DNA from 2 places in the Pseudomonas sp. S2_H01 genome. Region 2 is predicted to be linked to the other one. Evidence: riboswitches for the same ligand, from Rfam matches in the RefSeq annotation. Region 2 holds a riboswitch; the other holds the start of a gene.
What was found. A riboswitch is a leader RNA that binds a small molecule or an ion and turns the genes downstream of it on or off. The one in region 2 is predicted to bind cobalamin.

Region 1: it holds a riboswitch for cobalamin, as region 2 does, so the genes downstream of both, AB4N84_RS27275 (CbtB domain-containing protein) here and AB4N84_RS26595 (ABC transporter substrate-binding protein) in region 2, are expected to answer to the same signal.

What each region holds. Positions count from the first base shown of each region.
Region 1 covers NZ_CP162756.1:6,110,704-6,116,023, reverse strand. Annotated here, with positions in the region: gene AB4N84_RS27300 (acyltransferase family protein) at 1-129, shown strand, start outside; gene nfuA (Fe-S biogenesis protein NfuA) at 241-834, shown strand; gene cobM (precorrin-4 C(11)-methyltransferase) at 929-1,675, opposite strand; gene AB4N84_RS27285 (cobalamin biosynthesis protein) at 1,832-2,245, opposite strand; gene AB4N84_RS27280 (CbtA family protein) at 2,242-2,961, opposite strand; gene AB4N84_RS27275 (CbtB domain-containing protein) at 2,973-3,158, opposite strand; cobalamin riboswitch at 3,257-3,479, opposite strand; gene AB4N84_RS27270 (NAD(P)/FAD-dependent oxidoreductase) at 3,691-4,992, shown strand; gene AB4N84_RS27265 (ABC transporter permease) at 4,989-5,320, shown strand, end outside.
Region 2 covers NZ_CP162756.1:5,958,163-5,963,482, forward strand. Annotated here, with positions in the region: gene AB4N84_RS26580 (aldo/keto reductase) at 1-210, shown strand, start outside; gene AB4N84_RS26585 (NCS1 family nucleobase:cation symporter-1) at 422-1,930, shown strand; gene AB4N84_RS26590 (aspartate/glutamate racemase family protein) at 1,954-2,682, shown strand; cobalamin riboswitch at 2,735-2,932, shown strand; gene AB4N84_RS26595 (ABC transporter substrate-binding protein) at 3,075-4,088, shown strand; gene AB4N84_RS26600 (FecCD family ABC transporter permease) at 4,094-5,116, shown strand; partial or broken gene AB4N84_RS26605 (ABC transporter ATP-binding protein) at 5,221-5,320, shown strand, end outside.

The sequences.
Region 1 (5,320 bases), 150 kb from region 2:
GCCGTGTGCGTCCCGGTGATCGCGCTTGGCGCGTGGCTGAGCTACGAGTGGATCGAGAAAGGATTGTATCGCCGGATGAAAGGGTGGCTGGACGGCCCAAGGGAAGCTAAGGAGGTGGCCGTTCCCTGACAGCGCGGGCGCGATGACGGGGGTCGTCGAAATTACCTGAGCGAAATACTAGGACTTTGTCAGTTGCCGTGGAATGGCGTAAACTCCGCCTCACGTCTGCGAGGAATTTTCATGACCGCTATTACTATTACCGATGCCGCCCACGATTACCTGGCCGATCTGCTGGAAAAGCAGAACACCCCCGGCATCGGCATCCGCGTGTTTATTACCCAGCCTGGCACCCAATACGCTGAAACCTGCATTGCTTATTGCAAGCCAGGCGAAGAAAAGCCTGAAGACAAAGCCATTGGCCTCAAAAGCTTTACGGCCTGGATTGATTCGTTCAGCGAAGCGTTTCTGGATGACGCAGTGGTCGACTATGCCACTGACCGCATGGGTGGCCAGCTGACCATCAAGGCGCCGAACGCCAAAGTGCCGATGGTCAATGCCGACAGCCCGATCAACGAGCGCATCAACTACTACCTGCAGACCGAGATCAACCCGGGTCTGGCGAGCCACGGTGGTCAGGTTACTCTGATCGATGTGGTCGAGGAAGACGAGGCCAACATCGCCGTGTTGCAGTTCGGGGGTGGTTGCCAAGGTTGCGGTCAGGCTGACGTGACGCTCAAGGAAGGCATCGAGCGTACGCTGCTGGAGCGCATTCCTGAGCTGTCCGGCGTGCGTGACGTGACTGACCACACTCAGAAAGAAAACGCCTACTACTGAGTGATTTCTACTGCACACAAAGCCCCGACTGGTTCGGGGCTTTTTGTTTGGCGCACAGTTTCTGTAGGCGTGTCGTGTCAGTTATGCGCGCGTTTTAAGACCTGAACACATGCGCACGCCCGGCCCGATACAGCGATGACTCGCTGAACACGTCATTTCCCAGCACCCGCCCCACCAGAATCAACGCCGTGCGCCTGAAACCCTTTTCCTGCACCTTGTGTTCGATATCAGAAAGCGTCCCGACCACCCAATCCTGATCCGGCCAGCTGGCGCGATGAACGACTGCAATCGGGCAATCCAAGCCGTAGTGCGGTGTCAACTCCGCGACGATCTTTGCGAGATTGTTGACCCCCAGATGAATCGCCATCGTTGCCTTGTGCCGCGCGAGGTCGCCCAACGCCTCGCCTTCCGGCATCGCGGTCTTGTCGCCGTACCGGGTCAGAATCACGCTTTGAGAAATGTCAGGCAGCGTCAGTTCGGTGCCCAGCAGGGCGGCACACGCCGCCGTGGCGGTGACGCCGGGGATGATTTCGAAGGGGATGCCCAACTCGCGCAGGCAACGAATCTGCTCGCCAATGGCGCCATACAGGCTCGGGTCGCCGGAGTGCACACGCGCCACGTCCTGGCCGTTTGCATGAGCAGATTTCATCAGGGTGATGATCTGTTCCAGGTGTAACGCTGCACTGTTTGTCACCTGAACCGCCTGATGGCCTTCCAGAACGGCCTCCGGGACCAGCGATCCGGCATAGATGATCACCGGACAGGTGCGGATCAGACGCTGGCCTTTGACGGTGATCAGGTCCGGATCGCCGGGGCCTGCGCCGATGAAGAAAACGGTCATGGGGTCTCCAGATTACTCACTCTTGTACTTCTGCACTCGGGGCAGGCACGATTTCTATGGGAGCGAATTCATTCGCGAAAAATCGTCCAGGCGCCTGCACATTCGGCGCCTGAAATTCCGATTCGCGAATGAATTCGCTCCCACAGGGAAATGGCATTACAACGTGGAAGCCAATGCGAAGGTTGCTTGAGAACTGTTGCATCGCTCGATCAGCAACGTGACAGGCGAGCCGCTTAATCGCGACGCCATCGCCAGTGCCGAACTCTCTGCCACGCCATAACAACCCGTGTGGTCGAAAGCGATCTGTGAGCGGTGACTCAGGTGCGGCTCGAAAACCGCAAGCTCATCCGCGCTGAAAAAACCGATCGGCAACTGGAGCTGTTCCGCCAGCGCCAGCAGCCCGGCCTCGGTCGATTTGCTGTCAATGGAGGCAAGGGCGGTGACATCGCTCAATGTCAGCGCGTGTTCCCGCAGGCAGACGTCAATCAGCCCCAGCAGTGCCGACGCGGGGCAACCGCGCTGGCAGCCCAGGCCGATCACCCGAATCGGCCGGTTGCCGGGTTCACTCATAGCGCGTGGTTCAGTCCTGCGTGATCCGCTTGCGCTTCGCCACGGCGAAACAGCCAGGCGCTGATCAGGCCCATCGCAATCCAGAAGGCGGCGTTGGTCAGCAACGAGGCGATCTTGAATTGTGCTTCCAGTGCCTGCGGCGCCAAGGCTGAATGAACGTCTGGCTGGGGTGCGCCAACCACGTGTGGAATCACCAGGATCACGGCCCCCAGCACTTTCAACAGCCCGTGACGGGCGAAGACGATCAGCGCCAGACCGACTGCCGTCGAGGCGGCAGTGCTCGCCCACCACATTTGACGCTGAGTCAGGTCGGCGGCCGCTGTGCCCGGCAGCTCAGGCGGCAAGCCCAGGGTTGGCGCCAGGACGAACACGGCAAAACCGGCCAGCCCCCAAAGTGCGCCTTGGCGCGTGGCAGTCGGCGTGCGCAAGGTGTAGAGCGCGGCCAGCATCAGCGCGAAACCCACGGCGACCACCAGGTTCCCGCCGGTGGTGGACAGCACGCGCTGCCAGCCATCTTCGGGCTCCCAGGCCTCTTCGTCGTGGACATGAGCAGCCATGGCACCTTCAGCATGCGCGTGCTGTTCGGCGGCCGGGGCTTTCTCATAAGTTTCGGCTTCGTGGATCAAGGGGGCGACCCAGAAGCTTTGCAGCAGGGTCAGCAGCAGGGCGGCGAGCAGTCCCGTGAAACCGGCTGTTTGAGCGATTCGCTTGAACATGGCGACAGGTCTCAATGGCAAGGGAAGGCGGCGCTGTGACGGGTATCGTGCGCAGCGTTGTGCACGGCGTCGATATGCGAGAAACCGGCGAAGTACACCAGGCACGCGCCAAGGATCATCGCGCAGATGGCGGCGGTCAGGCGTTGGGTCTGAGTCGTGATGTGGCTGGATGTCTGGCGGGTGGTGCTGATCGACATGGCGCTTCCCTCTGAAATGTCAGCGGACGGGAAGGCGCAAGGCACACGGCGGACGAGCGTCGGCCGTGAACTCAACAGCGCCCGCCCACCGCGGGTTCGTTATGTGTCGTTGTCGGGCCGGTCTCCGGGCTTGCGAGGGACACGTGCAACTGCCACATGCCTTCAAGAATCGCCTTCCCATATCGCTACCGACACAGTGGATCTGACTCTTCACTCGCTTACCGTTGCGGGGGCAGCGCCGGACTTGCACACACCCTGAGGTCTGCGCGCACCGGTTTCCCGTTTCACCCTGTGAAGGGCACCCGTAACAAGGCGTGTAGGAGACCACGGTGCCGGGCCTCAGTCAATCGGAGTGGCGTGAGGGTAAAGAGCCCATCGCTGCCCTTCAACGATGATCTATCGAATATCGATAGATCGAAGAGGCTTTAACGACGCATTTGCCGCAGAAACGACCGTCACAGCGAAAGGCACTTGTGCGCTTGAAGATATCGAATATAAATAGCCCTATATCGATTATCGATACAGGTGAATCTTGAAAGCATCAGCCGATCTCTTCAGTTGCCTTTGGCAGGTTCAGTCAGCCCTGCCGGCGTTTGTCTCCAGGCTCCCGGCCCGTGCGCGTTGCGTGGTGATCGGTGCGGGGTATACCGGCCTGTCCACCGCGCTTGAACTGTCTGCGAGTAACGGCGACGTGGTGGTGCTGGATGCCCTGAGCATCGGTGACGGTGCTTCGGGCCGTAACGGCGGGCAGGTGATTCCCGGACTCAAGCTGAACCCCGAGGAGCTGGAGCAGCGGTTTGGGCCGTCGAAGGGCGCCGCGCTTACTGATTTGGTAGGGGGTGCGGCCCAGCATGTGTTCGACCTGATCAAGCGTTTGGACATTGAGTGCGGCGCGCGTCAGGACGGCTGGGTCCAGGCGGCCCATCACGAGGCCGCGCTGGACAACTTGTTGAACCGCGCCGTTCAGTGGCAGTCGCGCGGCGGCGATGTGCAGGTACTCGACCGGGCCCAGACCACGCAGCTGCTCGGCACGTCTATTTATAAAGGCGCGCTGCTGGACCGACGGGCGGGGCAGTTGCAGCCTTATCAGTATGTGCAGGGGCTGGCCGCAGCAGCCAGATCGCGCGGGGTGAAGATCTTCGAACATTGCGCGGCGTTGCAGTTGCGACGTAGCGAAGGCGGCTGGACCGTCATCACGGCTAACGGAGAGATCCGCGCAGAACAGGTGGTCATCGCGACCAATGCCTACTCATCACCGTTGCTGCGTGCGTTGCCGCACACCTACGTGACGTTGTGGAGCCTGCAAGCTGCCACGGCGCCGTTGTCTGCTGCGTTGCTCGAACAGATTCTGCCGGGGGGGTTGCCCGTTTCCGATACGTTCCGTGTGCTGCGCTACTTTCGAAGGACCGACGACGGCCGCTTCGTGCTTGGCACCCGCGGCGCCTTTCGCGACGAGTTGAACAGCGGCGATGTTGCACGCGTGCGGGCAGAGATGCTGGACATCTATCCGATGCTGGAAACTGTGCCGATCACTCACTGCTGGTGCGGTCGGGTGGCCGTGCCGGCCGCCAGTCTTCCGATGCTTAGCCAGCCCGAGCCGGGTTTGACCGTCGCGCTGGGCTATTACGGACGTGGCGTGGCGATGGCAACACGCATGGGCGGACTCGTCGCGGACCTGGTCAACGGTTTGCCACCCGAAGAGAGCGCCTACCCGGTAACGCCGTTCAAGGCCATGCCCGCCGCGCCCTTGCATCGCAACGTGGCTCGGGTCGCAGCCAACGTCATGCGTTTTCAGGACCTGTTCGAACGTCGGGTCAGGGGAGGCAAACGATGAGCCGAACACACGCAGAGGTCCCAGCAGACATGACGCTGTCCGCGACCCAAATGCCACGCCGCTCTCGCGCCAAGGTATTCGACGCATTGCTCAACCTGCCGGGCGGGTTGATCACCTGCACCTTGATCCTGTTCGCGCTGGGGCTGCTGCTGTACATGAGCGTGCGGGTGAACGACGGGCAGATCATCGGCTCGGCGTTCAGTCTCGACAACCTGTGGTCGGCATTGACCGATCCGCTGACGCGCCTGGTTTTGCTGCGCTCGATCGTGCTCTCGGCCATCGTCACACTCGCGACCGTGGTGCTGGCGTTTCCGGTGGCGTACTTCCT
Region 2 (5,320 bases):
CGACAGTATCAGGTCGATATCAAGTCGGCGGCGTTGCAGTTCGTGCTCGCCAACCCATTGGTCGCCGCTGTGATTCCCGGCGCCAGCCGGCCTTCACGCATCGTCGAAGACGTCACCGCGCTTCACGCTCAGGTGCCGGATGGCTTCTGGCAAGCGATGCGGGACCAGGGATTTATTGCCGCACAGGCACCGGTACCCGCTAAACCCTGACCGCACACAACAACCGCTTGATGCTGGCCAGAGGCTATAGAAAGCAATCCCGCTTTCCCTACCCTCTGGACAGCCCCTGAATCCTGTGACCGTTTAAGGCAGCCCCCACGCCCCTCTGTAACCTTCTCGTTGACTCATCTGTCATTTCCGATAGTCTTGCCTGCGCACTGTATACAAAAACAAATACAAATAGCGCCGGAGATTGTTGAACATGCCAGTAGACAACACCCTGGATTCAGCCCTTGCCGCCCAGGCCTCGACCGTCGATCACCCGGCGCTCAGTCCTCGTCTGTACAACCCTGACCTGGCTCCCAGCAAGACGGAAGGCCGAACATGGGGTGGATACAGTATCTTTGCCCTGTGGACCAATGATGTACACAATCTCGCCAACTATTCGTTCGCCATTGGCCTCTATGCGCTGGGCCTTGGGGGCTGGCAGATCATGCTGTCCCTGGCCATCGGTGCAGCGCTGGTGTACCTGTGCATGAACCTCACCGGCGACATGGGCCAAAAGACCGGCGTGCCGTTCCCGGTGATCAGTCGAGTCAGCTTCGGCATATTCGGCGCACGCATTCCTGCGCTGATCCGCGCCGTGATCGCCATCGCCTGGTTCGGCATTCAGACCTACCTGGCCTCGGTGGTGCTGCGGGTGCTGCTCACCGCCCTGGACCCTGCGCTGGCGGCCTATGATCACGATGCCTGGCTCGGCCTTTCGACCCTGGGCTGGCTGTGCTTTGTCAGCATCTGGGCCGTGCAATTCGTGATTCTTGCGTACGGCATGGAAATGGTGCGCCGCTATGAAGCGTTCGCAGGTCCGGTGATCCTGCTCACCGTCGCCAGCCTCGCCATCTGGATGTTCACCCAGGCCAACGGTCAGATCGCCTGGTCGACGAAAACGCCGCTGGAAGGCGTTCAGATGTGGCGCAGTATCTTCGCGGGCAGCGCGTTGTGGCTGGCGATCTACGGCACGCTGATCCTTAACTTCTGCGATTTCTCGCGCTCGGCCCCCTGCAAGAAAACCATCCGCAAAGGCAATTTCTGGGGACTTCCCGTGAACGTGCTGTTGTTCGCGTTCATCACCGTGATCCTCTGCGGCGCCCAGTTCTCCATCAACGGGCAGATCATCCAGAGCCCGACGGACATCATCAAGAGCATCCCGAGCACCTTTTTCCTGGTGTTGGGTTGCCTGGCGTTTCTCATCGTCACCGTGGCGGTGAACATCATGGCGAACTTTGTCGCGCCCGCCTTCGTACTCAGCAGCCTGGCGCCGCGTTACCTGACCTTCCGCCGTGCCGGGATGCTCAGCGCGACCGTGGCGGTGTTGATCCTGCCGTGGAACCTCTACAACAGCCCGCTGGTGATCGTGTATTTCCTGTCGGGCCTGGGCGCCCTGCTCGGCCCGCTGTACGGCGTGATCACCGCCGACTATTGGCTGCTGCGCAAAGGACGCGTTAACGTGCCGCAGCTCTACACCGAAGATCCGGCCGGCGCCTACCACTATTCACGCGGGGTCAACCTGCGTGCCGTCTGGGCGTTTATTCCGGCGGCAATCATTTCCACGATTACCGCGCTGGTCCCGGCCTTTGATTCGGTGTCGCCGTTCTCCTGGCTGATGGGCGCCGCCATTGGCGCAGCGCTGTACCTGTTGCTGGCCGACCGGCGCAAGACCTTCAAAGACGTCAGTGGCCAGGCCATTGCCGTGCAAAACACCCAGCATTGATCGCAAGCGAGAGACGTCCACCCATGCGTATTTTGATCGTCAACGTGAACACCACCGAATCGATGACTCAGACCATCGCCGAGCAGGCCCGCAGCGTTGCCTCGCCCGGAACGGAAATCATCGGGCTGACGCCGCGCTTCGGTGCGGAGTCGGTGGAAGGCAACTTCGAAAGCTACCTGGCGGCCATCGCGGTGATGGACCGGGTGCTGTCCTACGACCAGCCCTACGATGCGGTGATTCAGGCCGGCTATGGCGAGCACGGGCGCGAAGGCCTGCAGGAGCTGCTGGAAGTGCCCGTGGTGGACATCACCGAGGCGGCTGCGAGCCTGGCGATGCTGTTGGGCCACAAGTACTCGGTGGTGACCACGCTGGATCGGGCGGTGCCGTTGATCGAAGACCGGTTGAAACTGGCGGGTGTCTTCGAGCGTTGCGCCTCGGTACGCGCCAGCGGCATGAGCGTGCTGGAATTGGAGGAAAAGCCGGACCGCGCCCTGGAAGCCATCGCCGAACAGGCGGTTGAAGCGGTCACGCGAGATAAAGCCGAAGTGATCTGCCTGGGCTGCGGCGGGATGGCCGGCCTGGACCAGATGATTCGCGACCGCGCCGGCGTTCCGGTGGTCGACGGCGTGACGGCGGCCGTGGCACTGGCCGAATCGCTGGTGCGTCTGGGCCTCAAGACCTCGAAAGTCCGCACTTACGCCACACCGCGGCCGAAGAAAGTCGTTGGCTGGCCGTTTCGTCTGCAGGATTGAAGGGTCGTTGAGCGATAGATCGGCGGTGCATTCGCCTCACGCCAGCGAATCGTTTAGTATCCCCGCCGCCGGTTTCCACTCGGAATTAATAGGGAATCCACGAGCCCTGCTCTGTCAGGCTCAAATGGAACTGTCCCCGCAACTGTAGGCGCTGAGCCCTGCTTCAAGAATGCCACTGGGTCAGCCCGGGAAGGCTGAAGCCTGGCGAGGACGCGCCAGTCAGGAGACCTGCCGGCAAGCGTCAATCATTCACCGGCGGGGTGTCCGGGAAGGACACCCGTGCGCGCCTTCGTTGGCGTGATCTGCACTTGCCCTGTCTTTTCAGCGGCGAGCCGGGATGTGCTTTCCAGTACCTGCCCTTTCGGCCATCAGGTTTACTGGAGATCCCGCTCATGTCGCTGCGCCGCCTTTCGTTGTTGCTCACCGGTCTGATGCTCTCGAGCCCCCTCCTCGCCGCGTCAACGCAGTACCCGCTGACGGTCGACAATTGCGGCGTGCCGCTGACGTTCGCCCAGCCACCGCAAAAAACCGTGACCATTGGCCAGGCCGCAACGGAAATGCTTTACGCCTTGGGCCTCAGCCAACAGGTGATCGGCACATCGTTGTGGTTCAACGACGTACTGCCTCAATTCAAGGACGCCAACGACCACATTGCCCGTTTGGCCGACAACACGCCCAGCTTCGAGTCCGTGACCGGCAAACGCCCGGATTTCGTCCCGGTGCAGTTCGAGTGGATGGTCGGCCCTCAAGGCGCGGTCGGCACCCGACAACAGTTTCACGACCTGAACATCCCGACCTACATCCTGCCTTCCGACTGTGAGGGCAAGAACAATCGGGTCGGCGCCGATGGCACGCGCCTGGCGGCCTTTAAAGTCGAGACGCTGTACAAGACCCTGGCTCAACTGGCCATGATCTTCGACGTGCAGGATCGCGGCCAACAGCTGATCACGGGCTATCAGGCGCGTCTGGCCAAGGCCGTCGAACAGGCGAAAACCCAAGGCAGCCACAACGTTTCGGCGGTGTTCTGGTTCTCCAGCCCTGACCTCAACTCCGATCCTTTTGTCGCGGGCCGCAAGGGCATTCCCAATTTCATGCTCGACACGCTGGGCATGCGCAATGTCATTGATTCCGATGAAGAGTGGCCCACCGTCGGCTGGGAAACCATCGCCAAGGCCAACCCGACCATCCTGGTGATCGCTCGGATGGATCGTCGCCGTTTCCCGGCCGACGATCATGAGAAGAAACTGGCGTTTCTCACATCCGATCCGGTGACGCGCAACATGGACGCGGTGAAGCACGATCGCATCGTGATCATGGACGCCAGCGCGATGGAATCCAGTGTGCGGCTGTTCGACGGCATCGAGCAACTCGGCGCTGCCGTTCAAAGCGCCACTCCTGCGCCATGAACCGTATGCGTGTGGGTCGATTGCTGGGCCACGGCCTGTGGGTCAGCGCCGTGCTGTGCCTGGCGATCATGGCGGGCGTCGCGATTGGCGAGACGTCGATCAGCCTGCCTGTCATCGCTCAGGTGTTGGCAAACAAGCTGTGGGCAGCCGGTTACCTGGTAGACCCCATCGATGAAGGTATCGTCTGGAACTACCGCCTGACCCGCGCCATCGTCGCGGCGGCGTGTGGCGCAGGGCTGGCGATTTCCGGCGTGGTGCTGCAATCGCTGCTGCGCAATCCGCTGGCCGACCCTTATCTGCTGGGCATATCGGCGGGTGCCTCCACCGGCGCTGTCCTGGTGGCAATCATCGGTGTGGGCGCCGGGGCGATTTCCCTCTCCACCGGTGCCTTCGCCGGCGCAATGGCCGCCTTTGCACTGGTGGCCTTGCTTGCCCGCGCCTCTCGCGGCCAGACGGCGGCCGGACAGATCATCCTGGCGGGCATTGCCGGCTCACAGTTGTTCAACGCCCTCACGTCCTTTCTGATCACCCGCTCCGCCAACGCCGAACAGGCGCGCGGCATCCTGTTCTGGCTGCTCGGCAACCTCAGCGGCGTGCGCTGGTCGTCGGTGAGCCTGGCGGTGCCCGTTGTGCTATTCGGCCTGGTGGTTTGCTTGTGGCATCGCCGCTCACTGGACGCGTTCACCTTTGGCGCCGACTCGGCGGCGTCCCTCGGCATTCCCGTGCGCCGGGTGCAGGCCTCACTTATCGCGACCACCGCACTGATTACCGCCGTCATGGTGTCCATCGTCGGTTCGATCGGGTTTGTCGGGCTGGTCGTCCCCCACGCCGTGCGCATGGTCACGGGCGTCCGCCATGGCCGTCTGCTGCCGCTGAGTGCCTTGAGCGGCGCACTGTTCATGATCGCCGCTGACGCACTGTCCCGCACGGTGATCAAAGGACAAGTGCTGCCCATTGGCGTGATCACCGCACTGGTCGGCGCGCCGGTGTTCGCCCTTATTCTGATCCGTGGAAACCGTCTCCAATGAACGCGTCCAATCCGGCTCTCACGGCCAGCCGCGAGGGCACGCCCCTGCTCAGCGCGGTCAACTTGAGCTACGCCATAAAAGGGGCTCAATTGCTCAAGGACGTCAGCCTCACGATTCAGCCGGGTGAAAACCTGGGCGTCGTGGGGCCCAACGGATCGGGCAAGTCGACCCTGCTCAAGCTGTTGGCCGGGCTGAAAACGCCCA